DNA from 3 places in the Arthrobacter sp. TJ-265 genome. Region 3 is predicted to be linked to each of the others. Evidence: riboswitches for the same ligand, from Rfam matches in the RefSeq annotation. Region 3 holds a riboswitch; each other region holds the start of a gene.
What was found. A riboswitch is a leader RNA that binds a small molecule or an ion and turns the genes downstream of it on or off. The one in region 3 is predicted to bind cyclic di-AMP.
Positions count from the first base shown of each region.

Region 1 (4,269 bases), on a different contig from region 3:
AATCCGGGATCCAGCGGTCACCGGCGGCGATGCGCGCCGCGCGCTCCAGCGCGGCGGGGGAGAACAGGCCGAGCCACAGGCCGCCGTCCGAGGCGAAGTTCTTCTGCGGCGCGAAGTAGTAGACGTCCGCCTGGGAGACGTCGACGTCGAGCCCGCCCGCTGCGGAGGTGGCATCGACGACGACGAGGGCTCCGTCGTCGGCGCCCTCGACCCGCCGGACGGGTGCTGCAACGCCGGTGGAGGTCTCGTTCTGCGGCCAGGCATAGAAATCGACGCCGGCCTCCGCCGTCGCCTCCGGCCGGGTGCCCGGCTCACTCGTGAGGACGCTGGAGGCGTCGAGGAACGGTGCCTTGTTCGTGGCGGACGCGAACTTGGAACCGAACTCCCCGAAGGAGAGGTGCTGGGCCCTCCGGTCGACGAGCCCGAACGTGGCGACGTCCCAGAAGGCCGTCGAGCCGCCCACACCGAGGACCACCTCGTACCCGTCGGGGGCGGCGAAGAAGGCGCGGAGCCCTTCGCGGACGCGCCCCACGAGGTCGCGGACCGGGGCCTGGCGGTGGGAGGTCCCCAGGAGGGAGGTGCCGGCCGCGACGAGGGCGTCGACCTGACCGCTCCGGACCTTCGACGGACCTGCACCGAAGCGGCCGTCCGAGGGGAGGAGGTGTGCGGGGATGCGGGATGATTCGCTCAAGGGGGCTCCAACTCTGGGACGGGGGTGCAGACCTCAATTCTGCCCCAGCGGCCGATGGCCCTCCATTTGTTAACGCCCCCGGGGAGGACGCTTCGGCAGCCCGGGCACGGCCGGCCCCAGGATTGCCGGGCCCGTGATGCCATGCGTTAACCTTGGGAGGCGTGGGGCGGAACCGGGCCGATGGCCGCACCCCTCACCGGCGTGAGGCAGTCCAGCCGCGCACCCGCACCGCACCAAGGAGCTGAACCGCATGACGGACCTCATCGACACCACCGAGATGTACCTGCGGACCATCCTTGAGCTCGAGGAAGAGAACATCGTCGCGCTCCGTGCGCGCATCGCCGAGCGGCTGCGCCACTCCGGCCCCACCGTGTCCCAGACCATCGGCCGGATGGAACGCGACGGCCTCGTGGTCGTCTCCGGTGACAGGCACCTCGAGCTCACCGAGACCGGCCGGCGCCGCGCCACCGGCGTGATGAGGAAGCACCGTCTCGCGGAGCGCCTCCTGAGCGACGTGATCGGACTCGACTGGGCATACGTGCACGACGAGGCATGCCGCTGGGAGCACGTCATGAGCGAGCGCGTGGAGCGCCGACTGTACGAGCTCCTCGGCAAGCCCTCGGACTCTCCCTACGGCAACCCGATCCCCGGCCTGGCGGCCATCGGCGGCGTGGAATCGGAGCTGTTCACGGACGGCGTGGTCACGCTGCTGTCCGCGATGGCCACTTACACGCCCGGCAGCCTGGTCACGCTCGCGCGCCTCGCCGAACCCATCCAGGTGGACCCCGAACTCCTCACCCAGCTCGACGAGGGCGGGCTGCGCCCGGGCGCACGGCTCAGTCTCGAATCGGTGGGAGGGTACGTCTCCGTGCGCGTCCCCGGTGTCGAAGGTGCCCTCGAACTGCCGCCCGAGGTCGCCTCGCACGTCTTCGTCTCCGTCGGGGACTGACCGCCTCCCGAGACCTTCGTCACCAGAAACACACCGTTCCGTGATCGGAATGTGACATATCTCGTGGTGTGTTGTAGCGTTCGAAATGTGCCGGGCTCGCTCTGGATCCAGCACCCTCCTGCAAATCGCCTAGCTCTGCCATTGCCGGAGGTTCGTCCGCACCATCGCATGGCAGAGGCGGGGGAACCAATTCTGGGTCTCTGAGAAGAGATCCTTGGGGTTAAGTCGCTGTTCACGCAGCGGCCGGGTGACTCCCATCCGAATCCGACAGCTCACCTCGCAGGCGTTGGGAGAGGTCTCCAACGTGTCCATCAGCTCTTCGCCGGGCCGCCACCGCGCGCCCCGGAACATCAGTCCGCTGACCGGTCTGTCCGCCGCCGTCGCATCCAATGCCGGATCCGTCGGTCGCCAGGCCGCCGTCATCGTCGCAGCGTCAGGCCTCGTCCTCACCGCCGGTCTGCCGGCCCACGGGACCGCAGGGGCAGAGCGCGAGGTGCAGTCCTCCGCGACCCTGAGCATCGATCGTGTGGTGACGGCCGCGGTCACCGTGCCGGCCACGGCGACGGTGTCCTTCGACCGCGTCGCCGTCGAGGTGGAGGCCGCCCCGAAGCCCGTCGAGGCCCCGGCCATCGAGGAGGCTCCCGTGGAGGTTCCGCCGGTCGCCGTCCCGGCCCCGCCCGCTGCCGCCGTCGCCCCGGTCGAGGCTGCTCCCGTGGTGGCACCGACCGCCGCCGTCGCCCCCGTTGCCGTGGTCGCACCGGCCCCCGCTGCCCCGGCTGCCGTCGCTCCCGTCGTCGCAGCCCCCGCTGCCGTCGCTCCCGCTGCCGTGGGCGCGCCGGCCCCCGTCGCTGCGGTGCCCGCCGCCCGGAGGCCGGCTCCCGCCCCGTCCTCCGGCGTCGCCGCCGGCCTGGTCGGTTCGGCGTACTCGCAGATCGGCGTCGCGCAGGACTGCACCGCCATGGTCGAGAAGGCCCTGCGCTCGGTCGGCAAGTCCGTGGGCGACCTCGCTCCCGGCCAGTTCTTCCAGTTCGGCGCCGTCGTCGGATCGCCCGCTCCCGGTGACCTCGTGATCACGGGCGGCCATGTCGCGATCTACGTCGGGAACGGCCAGGTCGTCAGTGGCGGCCTCAACGGCATGAACACCGGCCTGCACAACCTCTCAGACCTTCCCGGCGCCGGCTTCGTCCGCGTCCGCTAGCCCCCCCACACTCGGAGAACACCCTCATGTCATCACTCATGTCCTTCCGCCCTGCCCCCGCCCGCCACCGCGACGACGCCGGCAACGCTGCGGCCTTCGCCGTCCTCGCACGGACCGTGTCCACCCAGGCGGGCGGGATGGGCCGACAGGCGGCCGTCTTCGCGGCGGCCTCCGGGCTCGTCCTGACCAGCGGGGTCGCTGCCAACGCGGCGGACCTCCAGCCCCAGCGTGAGGTCCGGGCGTCCACCGTGGCCCTGACCTCCTCCCGCGCGCCCGTCGTCGCCTCGGACAAGACCGTCGTGTCCTTCGCCATGACCCCGGTCAAGGTGAAGGCCAAGCCGGTCGTCGTCGAGAAGGCCCCCGTCGTCGAGAAGGCTCCTGTCGAGGCTCCCGTCGTCGAGGCTCCCGTCGTCGAGGCACCCGTCGCTGAGGCGCCGGTTGTCGAAGCCCCCGTGGCCGTGGCGCCTGCTGTCGCAGCACCTGCTGCAATCATGGCTCCCGCTGTGGCAGCCCCGATCGAAGCGCCGGCCGCGCCCGTCGCGGAGACACGCGCGGCGGCGGGTGCTCCGGCGCCCGCACCCGCACCGGCACCGGCACCGGCTCCGGCGCCCGCACCCTCCTCCGGTGTGGCAGCGACCATCGCCGCCGCGGCCAAGGGCCAGCTCGGCGTCATGCAGGACTGCACGCGCCTCGCAAGCAACTCCCTCGCCGCGGCCGGGATCAACTTCCACGGCTGGCCGGCCGGGTACCTGTCCCTCGGCCGCACGGTGAGTGCCGGCGAGGCCATCCCCGGTGACCTGATCTACTACGCCGACGGCGGCATGGGCAAGGCCCACATCGCGGTGTACATCGGCGGCGGCCAGGCCGTCCACGGCGGATTCAACGGCAACACCACGGTCATCGCTCCGGCCGAGCTCGGCTCCGGCGGCGTGTACATCCGCGTGGGCGGCTGACCCGAACGGCTGTGGATGCAGGAGGACCGGCACACGTGCCGGTCCTCCTGCCGTTCGGCTCCCACCGGAGGTAGCAGAAGCAGGAGCCCGCACATCGCCGGCCCGGCGTTCCGCGGACGGCCGGGTGCGGCTTACCCTTGCAGTGTCCATCCGAAGCACTTCTCCCGATGCCCGGGACAGCAACCGGTTGCGGGACCAGGTCAGCAATGGGGCAAGGCGCATGCGCACTCTCGTTCTGAATGCAGGATATGAACCGCTGGCGGTCGTCACCTTCCGCCGGGCGCTGGTCCTTGTCCTGACGGGGAAGGCGAGCGTCGTGGCAGAGGACGACGACCCGGTGGTCGGTCCTGCGGACGTCTTCGGAAGGCCCTCGGTGATCCTGCTCAACAGATACGTGAAGGTCCCCTATCGCCAGGACTTCGCGGCGACGAGGCGAGGAGTACTGCGCCGTGACAACCACCTGTGCGCCTACTGCGGG
Region 1 covers NZ_JBZCND010000002.1:600,840-605,108, reverse strand. Annotated here, with positions in the region: gene serC (phosphoserine transaminase) at 1-691, opposite strand, end outside; gene AC4D2E_RS11355 (iron-dependent transcriptional repressor DtxR) at 942-1,640, shown strand; cyclic di-AMP (ydaO/yuaA leader) riboswitch at 1,773-1,940, shown strand; gene AC4D2E_RS11350 (NlpC/P60 family protein) at 1,945-2,838, shown strand; gene AC4D2E_RS11345 (NlpC/P60 family protein) at 2,865-3,791, shown strand; gene AC4D2E_RS11340 (HNH endonuclease) at 4,012-4,269, shown strand, end outside.
Region 1: linked by a shared signal. The riboswitch ahead of AC4D2E_RS11350 (NlpC/P60 family protein) and the one ahead of AC4D2E_RS04845 (C40 family peptidase) in region 3 are both predicted to bind cyclic di-AMP.

Region 2 (4,269 bases), on a different contig from region 3:
CACGTTCGCGAGGTGCGAGGCGAGCTGCAGGGACTCGATGAACTTCTGTCCCGCCTTGCGCCCGCCCCTGATGCCGAAGCTGAACACGGAGCCGGGGCCCTGCGGAAGGTAGGTCTTCGCCCGCTCATGATGCGCGTGGGTGGGGAGCCCGGCGTAGTTGACGTACTCCACCCGCGGGTCGGCCTGCAGCCACTCCGCGACGGCCAGGGCGTTCTCGAGGTGTTCGTCCAGGCGCTGCGCGAGGGTCTCGACCCCCTGGAGGAGCTGGAACGCGGACATCGGCGAGAGGGAGGGCCCGATGTCGCGGAGCTGCTCGGTGCGCAGCTTGGTCAGGAACCCGTATTCCCCGAAGTTCGCCCACCACTGGATGTTGCCATAGGAGGGCACGGGTTCGGTCATCATGGGGAATTTGCCGTTGCCCCAGTCGAAGCGGCCGCTCTCCACGATCACGCCGCCGAGCGTGGTGCCGTGCCCGCCGATGAATTTGGTGGCCGAATGGATGACGATGTCCGCGCCGTGCTCGATGGGGCGCACCAGGTAGGGCGTGCTCAGCGTGGAGTCGACGATGAACGGGATGCCGGCGTCGTGGGCGACCTTCGCGAGGCCTGCGAGGTCGGCGATCTCGCCGGAGGGGTTCGCGATCACCTCGGCGTAGACCGCCTTGGTGTTGTCCCGGAGGGCGGCCGCGTAGTCCGCGGGGTCCGTCCCGGGGACGAAGGTGGTCTCGATGCCGAACCGGCGCAGGGTGACGTCGAGCTGGGTGACCGTGCCGCCGTACAGCTGGGAGGCGGCGACGATGTGGTCCCCGGCCTGGCAGAGCGCCGCGAAGGTGATGAACTCCGCGCTCATGCCCGACGCCGTCGCCACGGCCCCGATCCCGCCCTCGAGGGAGGCGATGCGCTCCTCGAACGCCGCGACCGTCGGATTGCCGATCCGCGAGTAGATGTTGCCGTACTTCTGCAGGGCGAAGAGGTTCGCGGCGTCGTTGGTGTCCTTGAACACGAACGAGGTCGTCTGGTAGATGGGGACGGCCCGGGCCCCGTGGGTGGCGTCGGGAGTGCCGCCGGCGTGGAGTGCACGCGTGCGGAAACCGAAGGAACGTTCTGCCATCAGGCACCTGCCTTGCTGGGTTCGGATGCTGCGAGGGGGATTTCGGGGGCGACGTCGATGCCGAAGGCTGCCGTGGCTGCACTCATGGGTTCCTCCATCGTTCTGGCAGTAGCACCCTCATGCCGCCGCGCAACGCGGAGGCCAGGGTTGCTGCGGCGTCAGTGAGCCAGATCTCTCAGCCGCTCGGGATGGTCGGATCGAGTCTGACACCGGGCCGGTGCAGAACCAAACCATGTGTCCCCGTGTGAGGCAGGGGTTGCGGCGACCTAGGCTGGAGGGATGGAGGAATGGAGATCGGCAAGCCGGGCGCAGGACCGCAAGCTGTGGCAGACGCTCTGGTACGTCGGAGCCGCGCTGACGCTCACGCTGGCCAGCAGCATCCTTGTGGCCCTGGGCGGCCTTGGAACGGCGGCCACGGACTGGTTCTACATCCAGCAGGCGGTGCTGCTCTCGCTCAGTGCAGCCGGGACGGTCTTCGCCCTCCGTCGCTGGCGGGCGCTGCGCGGCTGAGGAGCACTTCACCCCCCGTTACTCTAATGTGACAGAAGTGACTGCTGTTGGGTATGGTCAACATGTGCTTCCGCGACCGTGGGGCGCTCCTGGACGGAATGCCGAGCCCTGCCGTCGTCCCGGACTCGTTCGCAACCACGAAAGGCAGGGACGGGGGAACCACTAGTTCCACCGGGCGCGCAGGAGACCCTGCAGGCGCCCTCGGGGTTAAGTCGCACCACATCACCCACGGGTGATGTTCGCGGCCGGGTGACTCCCATCCGAACCCGACAGCTCACCCCGCAGGCATGGGAGAGGTATAGAACCATGTCACGAAACATTTCTTCAGCGCGCCACCGTGCCGACGTCGACGGCAGTCTCGCGCTGCAGGGCCTGTCCCGCGCCGCCAGGGCCCACACCACCGCCGTAGGCCGCCCCGTCGCCATCGCCGCCGTCACCTCGGGCCTCGCGCTCGGCGCCGTGGGCACCGCCCATGCCGGTGAGTACACCGAGCAGGGCGCGACGACGACCCCCGCGGTCGTTGCAGCCCCCGCAGCACAGGCTGCCCCCGCCGCGCAGACAGCGGTCGCCTCCCCGACGACGCACACCGTCGTCCCGGGTGACACGCTGGGCGCCGTCTCGGCACGCTACGGCGTGGACCTGACCGCGGTCCTCACGGCGAACGGCCTGTCCGTCGCATCGATCATCTTCCCGGGCGACACCATCACCATCCCGACGGGCGGCGCCGCTGCGGCCCCGGCCCGGACGGTCTCGGTGCCCGTGGCCGCTCCCCAGGCTGCGCCCGCGGCCGTCGTGGCTCCTGCTGCGCCTGTCCAGCAGGCCGCGGCCTTCGCCCCGGCTCCCGCCTCCACGGCTCCCGGCTCCGGCGTGTACCTGGCCTCCGCCAAGATCACCCCGGTCGCAGCCTCCGGTGGTACCGCCGGCACCCTTCTGGCCTCCGCCCGGTCCCAGCTCGCCTCCGGTGCCGTCCAGGACTGCACCATCCTCGCGGAGAAGGCACTGCGCGCCGCAGGAATCCCCGTCGGCGACCTCGGCCCCTCGCAGTTCCTGCAGTTCGGCTCCAGGGTGGCATCCCCTGCCCCGGGTGACCTCGTCGTCACCGGCGGCCACGTCGCGATCTACGCCGGCGGCGGCCAGGTCATCAGCAGCGGCATGAACGGGGCGAACCTCACCATGCAGCACTCCCTCTCCGACCTCCCGGGAGCCTCCTTCGTCCGGGTTGCTGGCTGACACCGGAACGAACCACGCGCGGGAAGCGGCAGGTGCTTGGACGGGGCCCTGCCGCTTCCTTCTTTTAATGACCGCTCCCGGACGGTGCGTCAGCGGCGGGACAGCACGTCCTGGATCCCCGCGATGCACCCCTCGTTCTGCAGGGACGTGGTGTCCCCGAGCGGCGAGCCCTCGTAGAGCTGTGTGAGCAGACGGCGCATGATCTTGCCGGAGCGCGTCTTCGGCACATCGGGCACGACGACGACGGCGGACGGCCGCGCGATCGGTCCGATCGCCGCCGCGACGTGGGCGCGGAGCGTCGAGGTGACGTCCGTGTCCGGATCCGTACCCGCGGCGAGGACCACGAAGGCCGCAATGGCATGGCCCGTCAGGGGATCGGGCACGGGGCATGCGCCGGCTTCGGTGACGAGGGGATGGGCCACGAGCGCCGATTCGATCTCGATCGTGGACAGGCGATGACCCGAGACGTTGATGACGTCGTCCACGCGGCCCAGGATCCAGGTGTCACCGTCGTCGTCGTACCGGGCGCCGTCGCCGGCCAGGAACCAGCCCTGCGCTGCGAACCTCCGCCAGTAGGAGTCGAGATACCGCTGCGGGTCTCCCCAGACGGTGCGCGCCATGGCCGGGCCGTGGCGGTCCACCACGATCAGGCCATGCACGCCCGGCGGGACGGGGTGGCCCTCCTCGTCGACGATGCGCGTGCTGACCCCGGGCAGTGCGCGGGCAGCGCAGCCCGGCTTGAAGTCCGCGTCGGTGGGGCTGGGGGAGAGCACCGTGGCGCCGGTCTCGGACTGCCACCAGGTGTCGACGACGGGCACCTCGTCGCGGCCGAGGTTCCGGCGGAACCAGCGCCACGCCTCGGGGTTGACCGCCTCGCCGACCGTGCCCAGCACGCGGATGCTCGAGAGGTCGTGGGAGGCGGGGACGCCGTCCGGGAACCACCCCATGAGCGAGCGGACCAGGGTGGGCGCCGTGTAGTAGCTCGTGACGCCGTAGCGTTCGATGACCTCGAGGTGGCGTCCCGGATGGGGCGTGTTCGGCGTGCCCTCGTAGAGGACCTGCGTGGCGCCGTTGGAGAGCGGCCCGTACAGCTCGTAGGTGTGCGCGGTGACCCACGCGAGATCGGCGGTGCACCAGTGGACGTCCCGCTCCCGCAGGGCCGGGTCGGGGTTGCTGAAGAGGTGCTCGAAACTCCAGGACGCCTGCGTGAGGTACCCGCCCGAGGTGTGCACCAGGCCTTTGGGCTTTCCTGTGGTCCCGGACGTGTACATGATGAACAGCGGCGTCTCGGCGTCGAACGCCTCCGGCTCGTGGTGCTGTGAGGCGGTGTCGACGACGTCGTGCCACCACACGTCGCGGCCCTCCGTCCAGCTGATGTCCGACCCCGTGCGGCGGACCACCAGGACGTGCTCGATGCTG
Region 2 covers NZ_JBZCND010000003.1:246,227-250,495, forward strand. Annotated here, with positions in the region: gene AC4D2E_RS12830 (O-acetylhomoserine aminocarboxypropyltransferase/cysteine synthase family protein) at 1-1,110, opposite strand, end outside; SAM riboswitch class I at 1,202-1,305, opposite strand; gene AC4D2E_RS12835 (hypothetical protein) at 1,390-1,620, shown strand; cyclic di-AMP (ydaO/yuaA leader) riboswitch at 1,741-1,921, shown strand; gene AC4D2E_RS12840 (C40 family peptidase) at 1,927-2,850, shown strand; gene acs (acetate--CoA ligase) at 2,940-4,269, opposite strand, start outside.
Region 2: linked by a shared signal. The riboswitch ahead of AC4D2E_RS12840 (C40 family peptidase) and the one ahead of AC4D2E_RS04845 (C40 family peptidase) in region 3 are both predicted to bind cyclic di-AMP.

Region 3 (4,269 bases):
CCTGATCGGGGTGCAGGAGGGTTCCGACATGGAACTGGATCTGCGCTTCGAATCGGTGCACGAGGGAATCCTGGTATCGGGAACGGCGAACGTCGAAGTAACCGGCGAGTGCGGCCGGTGCCTGGAGCCACTGCGGTTCGACCGCGACGTGGAGATCCAGGAGCTCTTCTTCTACAGCGACTCCGCGTCGCTGTCGGTGGAAGAGGAAGAAGAACAGCACAGGGTGGAGAACGATTCGGTCGATCTGGAACCCGTGTTGAGGGATGCTGTGGTTACGTCACTGCCATTCCAGCCGGTGTGCCGGGAGGATTGCCAGGGTCTCTGCTCCGAATGCGGAGCACGGCTCAATGACGATCCTGACCACCACCATGAAGTTTTGGATCCTCGCTGGTCAGCCCTCGCCGGGCTGACGGGCACCGCCGCCGAGCAGAACGCGGCACCCAAGTCAGAGTCAGACGAGAAGGAAGAGAGTTAGCCGTGGCTGTCCCGAAACGGAAAATGTCCCGCGCGAATACCCGCGCACGCCGGTCCCAGTGGAAGGCAACCGCCCCCAAGCTGGTCAAGACCCTCGAGAACGGCCGCGTCACCTACAGCCTCGCCCACCAGGCCAAGGTTGTCACCGACTCCGCCGGCACCCCGCTGTTCCTCGAGTACAAGGGCCGCAAGGTAGCCGACGTCTGACAACGGACCCGCGCCGCAGGGCAGGCCTCGAGCCTGCCGGCGCCCGTCCGATGCTGGATCGGTTGATGCAGTTGTGAAGAATACGGAAGACCTCACGAAGCGTCTCGGTGTCGATATCGATGCCGGGACGCTTCGTCTTGCCCTCACGCACCGCTCCTACGCCTACGAGAAGGGCGGGATCCCGACGAACGAGCGCCTGGAGTTCCTCGGCGACTCGGTGCTCGGGCTGGCGGTCACCGACGCGCTGTACCGGGACCACCCGGATCTGTCCGAGGGGGACCTCGCCAAGAGGCGCTCAGCCGTCGTCAGCACGAAGGCACTCGCGGGGGTGGCCCGCACCCTGGACCTCGGCAGCTACGTGCTGCTGGGCCAGGGGGAGAAGCTGACGAACGGGCGGGACAAGGCCTCGATCCTGGCGGACACCATGGAGGCCGTCATCGGGGCCGCCTACCTCAGCCACGGCATCGAGACGGCCCGCGCCATGGTCATGCGGCTCATCGGACCGCTGTTGCGCGATGCGGCGGTGCTCGGTGAGGGGACCGACTGGAAGACCCGCATCCAGGAGACCGCGGCCGCCCGGCGGCTCGGGACGATCGACTACCGGGTCGACGGGACGGGACCCGATCACGCCCGGACGTTCACGGCCCGCCTGCTGATCGGTGGCATCGAGTACGGCTCCGGGTGCGGGAACTCCAAGAAGGAAGCCGAGCAGGCGGCCGCGGCCGAGTCCTGGAAGACGCTCGCGGTGCCCCTGGACCCCCTACCGCCCGGCGGCCCCGCCGACAGCACCGGCACCACTGCGGTGCCCGACGGACCCTGAGTGCCTGAACTCCCCGAGGTCGAGGTCGTCCGACGCGGCCTCGCACGCTGGGTGGCGGGCCGCACCATCGGATCCGTGGATGTCCTGGATCCCCGATCCCTCCGGCGGCACGTCGACGGCGTCGAGGACTTCGTGGGCACCCTCGAGGGTGCCCGCGTCAGCGACGTCGTGCGCCGGGGCAAGTTCCTGTGGATGATCCTCGAGGACGCGGCCCGGCCCGGTGATCGCCCGCACGTCGCATTGATGGCGCACCTCGGGATGAGCGGGCAACTCCTCGTCGAGGAACCCGACGCCCCCCTCGAGAAGCACCTGAAGGTCCGCCTCGCGCTCTCCCCGGCGGTCGACGACGACGGCGCCGCCCTGCCGGGCGAGCTGCGGTTCGTCGACCAGCGGATCTTCGGCGGGATGTTCGTCGCGGAGCTGGAGCCGACACCGGACGGCCTGCCCGGCGGGCTCGGCGCCTCCGACCTGCCACTCGTTCCCCACCAGGCCGCGCACATCGCGCGCGATCCCCTCGACCCCGGCTTCTCCACGGATGCCTTCCACGAACGCCTCCGCGGGCGCAGGACGGGCCTGAAACGGGCCCTGCTCGACCAGGGGCTCATCTCCGGGATCGGCAACATCTACGCGGACGAGGCGCTCTGGGCGGCCGGATTCCACTACGCGCGCCCCACGGACACCATGCGCCGGCCCGATACCCGGCGCATCGTCCACGCCGTCACCTCCGTGATGGAACGGGCGCTGGCGGCCGGTGGCACCAGCTTCGACTCCCTGTACGTCAACGTGAACGGTGCATCGGGCTACTTCGCGCGCGATCTGGAGACCTACGGGCGGGAGGGCCGGCCATGCCGCCGCTGCGCGTCCGAGGGGCGGACCACGCTGCTGCGCCGCGAATCGTTCATGAACAGGTCGTCCTACCTGTGCCCGATCTGCCAGCCGCGCCCGCGCAATGCACGGTTCTAATCCGTTAGGCAGAAAAAGGTGATATTCGCCTCGTGATCTAAATGTGACAACAGGGGTTACCAACCGGTACGGTTAGTCTCGCGTCCGATCCACAACGGATGGGCGCCCATCCTCACACTGCCTAACCCTGTCGATGAGGACGGACCGTTCGCACTACACATTCGACAGGGGCGGGGGAACCACTAGCGGACCCGATCACGGGTCCTAGGGGTAAAGACACGCGCAGACCAGCGCTGGGGGCGATGGTCTGTAGCAAGCGTGTCCGGATGTCCCATCCGAACCCGACAGCTAACTTCGCAGGCATTGGGAAAGGCATCAACATGTCCAAGAGCACTTTCGCGCGCCACCGGGCCGTCCCCACGCGCATCAACCCCTTCATCACGGCATCCCGCGCCGTCTCCGCAAGCGCCTCCGTCGCCGGCAAGCCTGCCGCCGCCGTCGCCGTCGCTTCGGGCATCATGTTCGGCGCATCGCTTCCCGCGAACGCCGCAGGCGAGATCAGCACCCAGCCGGCCGCAGCCTCCACTGCTGCCGCAGGCACCCACACCGTGCAGGCCGGCGACACCCTCGGGTCCATCGCGGCGATGCACGGCCTGAGCGTCGACAGCCTGTTCGCCGCCAACGGACTCGGCTCCGCCTCGGTGATCTACCCCGGCCAGTCGATCTCCCTCGGCGGTTCCGCTGCTCCCGCGCAGTACTCCGTGCAGTCGGCATCGATCGTCGCCGTGCCTGCTGCGGCCCCCACTGCAGTGCCCGCCGCGGCGCCTGCCGCTGCTCCGGCAGCGACCCCCGCGGTCAGCTTCCAGTCCACCCCGTCGATCACCCCTGTGGGTAACGGCGGCGTCGTCGGAGCGGCGATGCAGGGTGTCGGCTCGGGCTACGTGTACGGCGGGACCTCCTTCGGTGCCTGGGACTGCTCGGCCTTCGTGCAGTGGGCCTACGCCCAGAACGGCGTCAACCTGCCGCGCACCACCTGGGCCCAGTTCGCTGCCATGACGCCCACCAGCAACCCCCAGCCGGGTGACCTGGTGAGCCAGAACGGTGGCAGCCACGTGGGGATCTACCTCGGCAACGGCCAGATGGTCAGCGCCCTGAACCCCTCGCAGGGCACCGTGGTCCACTCGGTCAACGCCATGTCCGTGGATGGTTACTACACCCGCTAACTGAGCCGCCGGCCGTACGGCCGGCGCCACCAGTGAGACGGTCGGAAGGACGGGATGCATCGCGCATCCCGTCCTTCTGAGTATCCGGTGGGAGCACGTCGTGCACGTGGGGTGGGTGGTCGACGGCGACACCCGCCACACCCGCGCACTCAGGCGGAGAGCCTCAGCGGTAGTACGCCGCCAGGCGCTCGAGCCCTTCATCGACGCTCACGGACGGGCGCCAGTCGAGCACGCTGCGCGTATCCCGCTGGTCGAACCAGTGCGCGGTCGAGAGCTGTTCCGCCAGGAAGCGGGTCATGGGAGGCTCATCCGTCCTGCCGAGCCGCAGCCAGGCCCGCTCGATCACGGATCCCGCGCCGCGAGCCAGTGCTCCCGGGACGGACCAGGCGGGTGGCTCCACGCCGCCGGCGCGGCAGATCCCGCCGAGCAGTTCGGCGATGGGACGGGGCTCGCCGTTGGTGACGACGAGGGCCCGGCCCTGCGCCGCATCCATGCGCCGCAGGCACGCGACGATGGCCGAGGCCGCATTGTCCACGTAGGTCGTGTCGATCAGGGCCGTGCCGCCGTCGAGCAGGGGCAGGCGTCCGTGCCGTGCGCGCTCGATCACGCGTTCCACCAGCTGGGTGTCGCCGGGGCCCCATA
Region 3 covers NZ_JBZCND010000001.1:1,007,487-1,011,755, forward strand. Annotated here, with positions in the region: gene AC4D2E_RS04825 (YceD family protein) at 1-475, shown strand, start outside; gene rpmF (50S ribosomal protein L32) at 478-681, shown strand; gene rnc (ribonuclease III) at 755-1,501, shown strand; gene mutM (bifunctional DNA-formamidopyrimidine glycosylase/DNA-(apurinic or apyrimidinic site) lyase) at 1,502-2,464, shown strand; cyclic di-AMP (ydaO/yuaA leader) riboswitch at 2,575-2,782, shown strand; gene AC4D2E_RS04845 (C40 family peptidase) at 2,785-3,627, shown strand; gene AC4D2E_RS04850 (NAD-dependent epimerase/dehydratase family protein) at 3,791-4,269, opposite strand, start outside.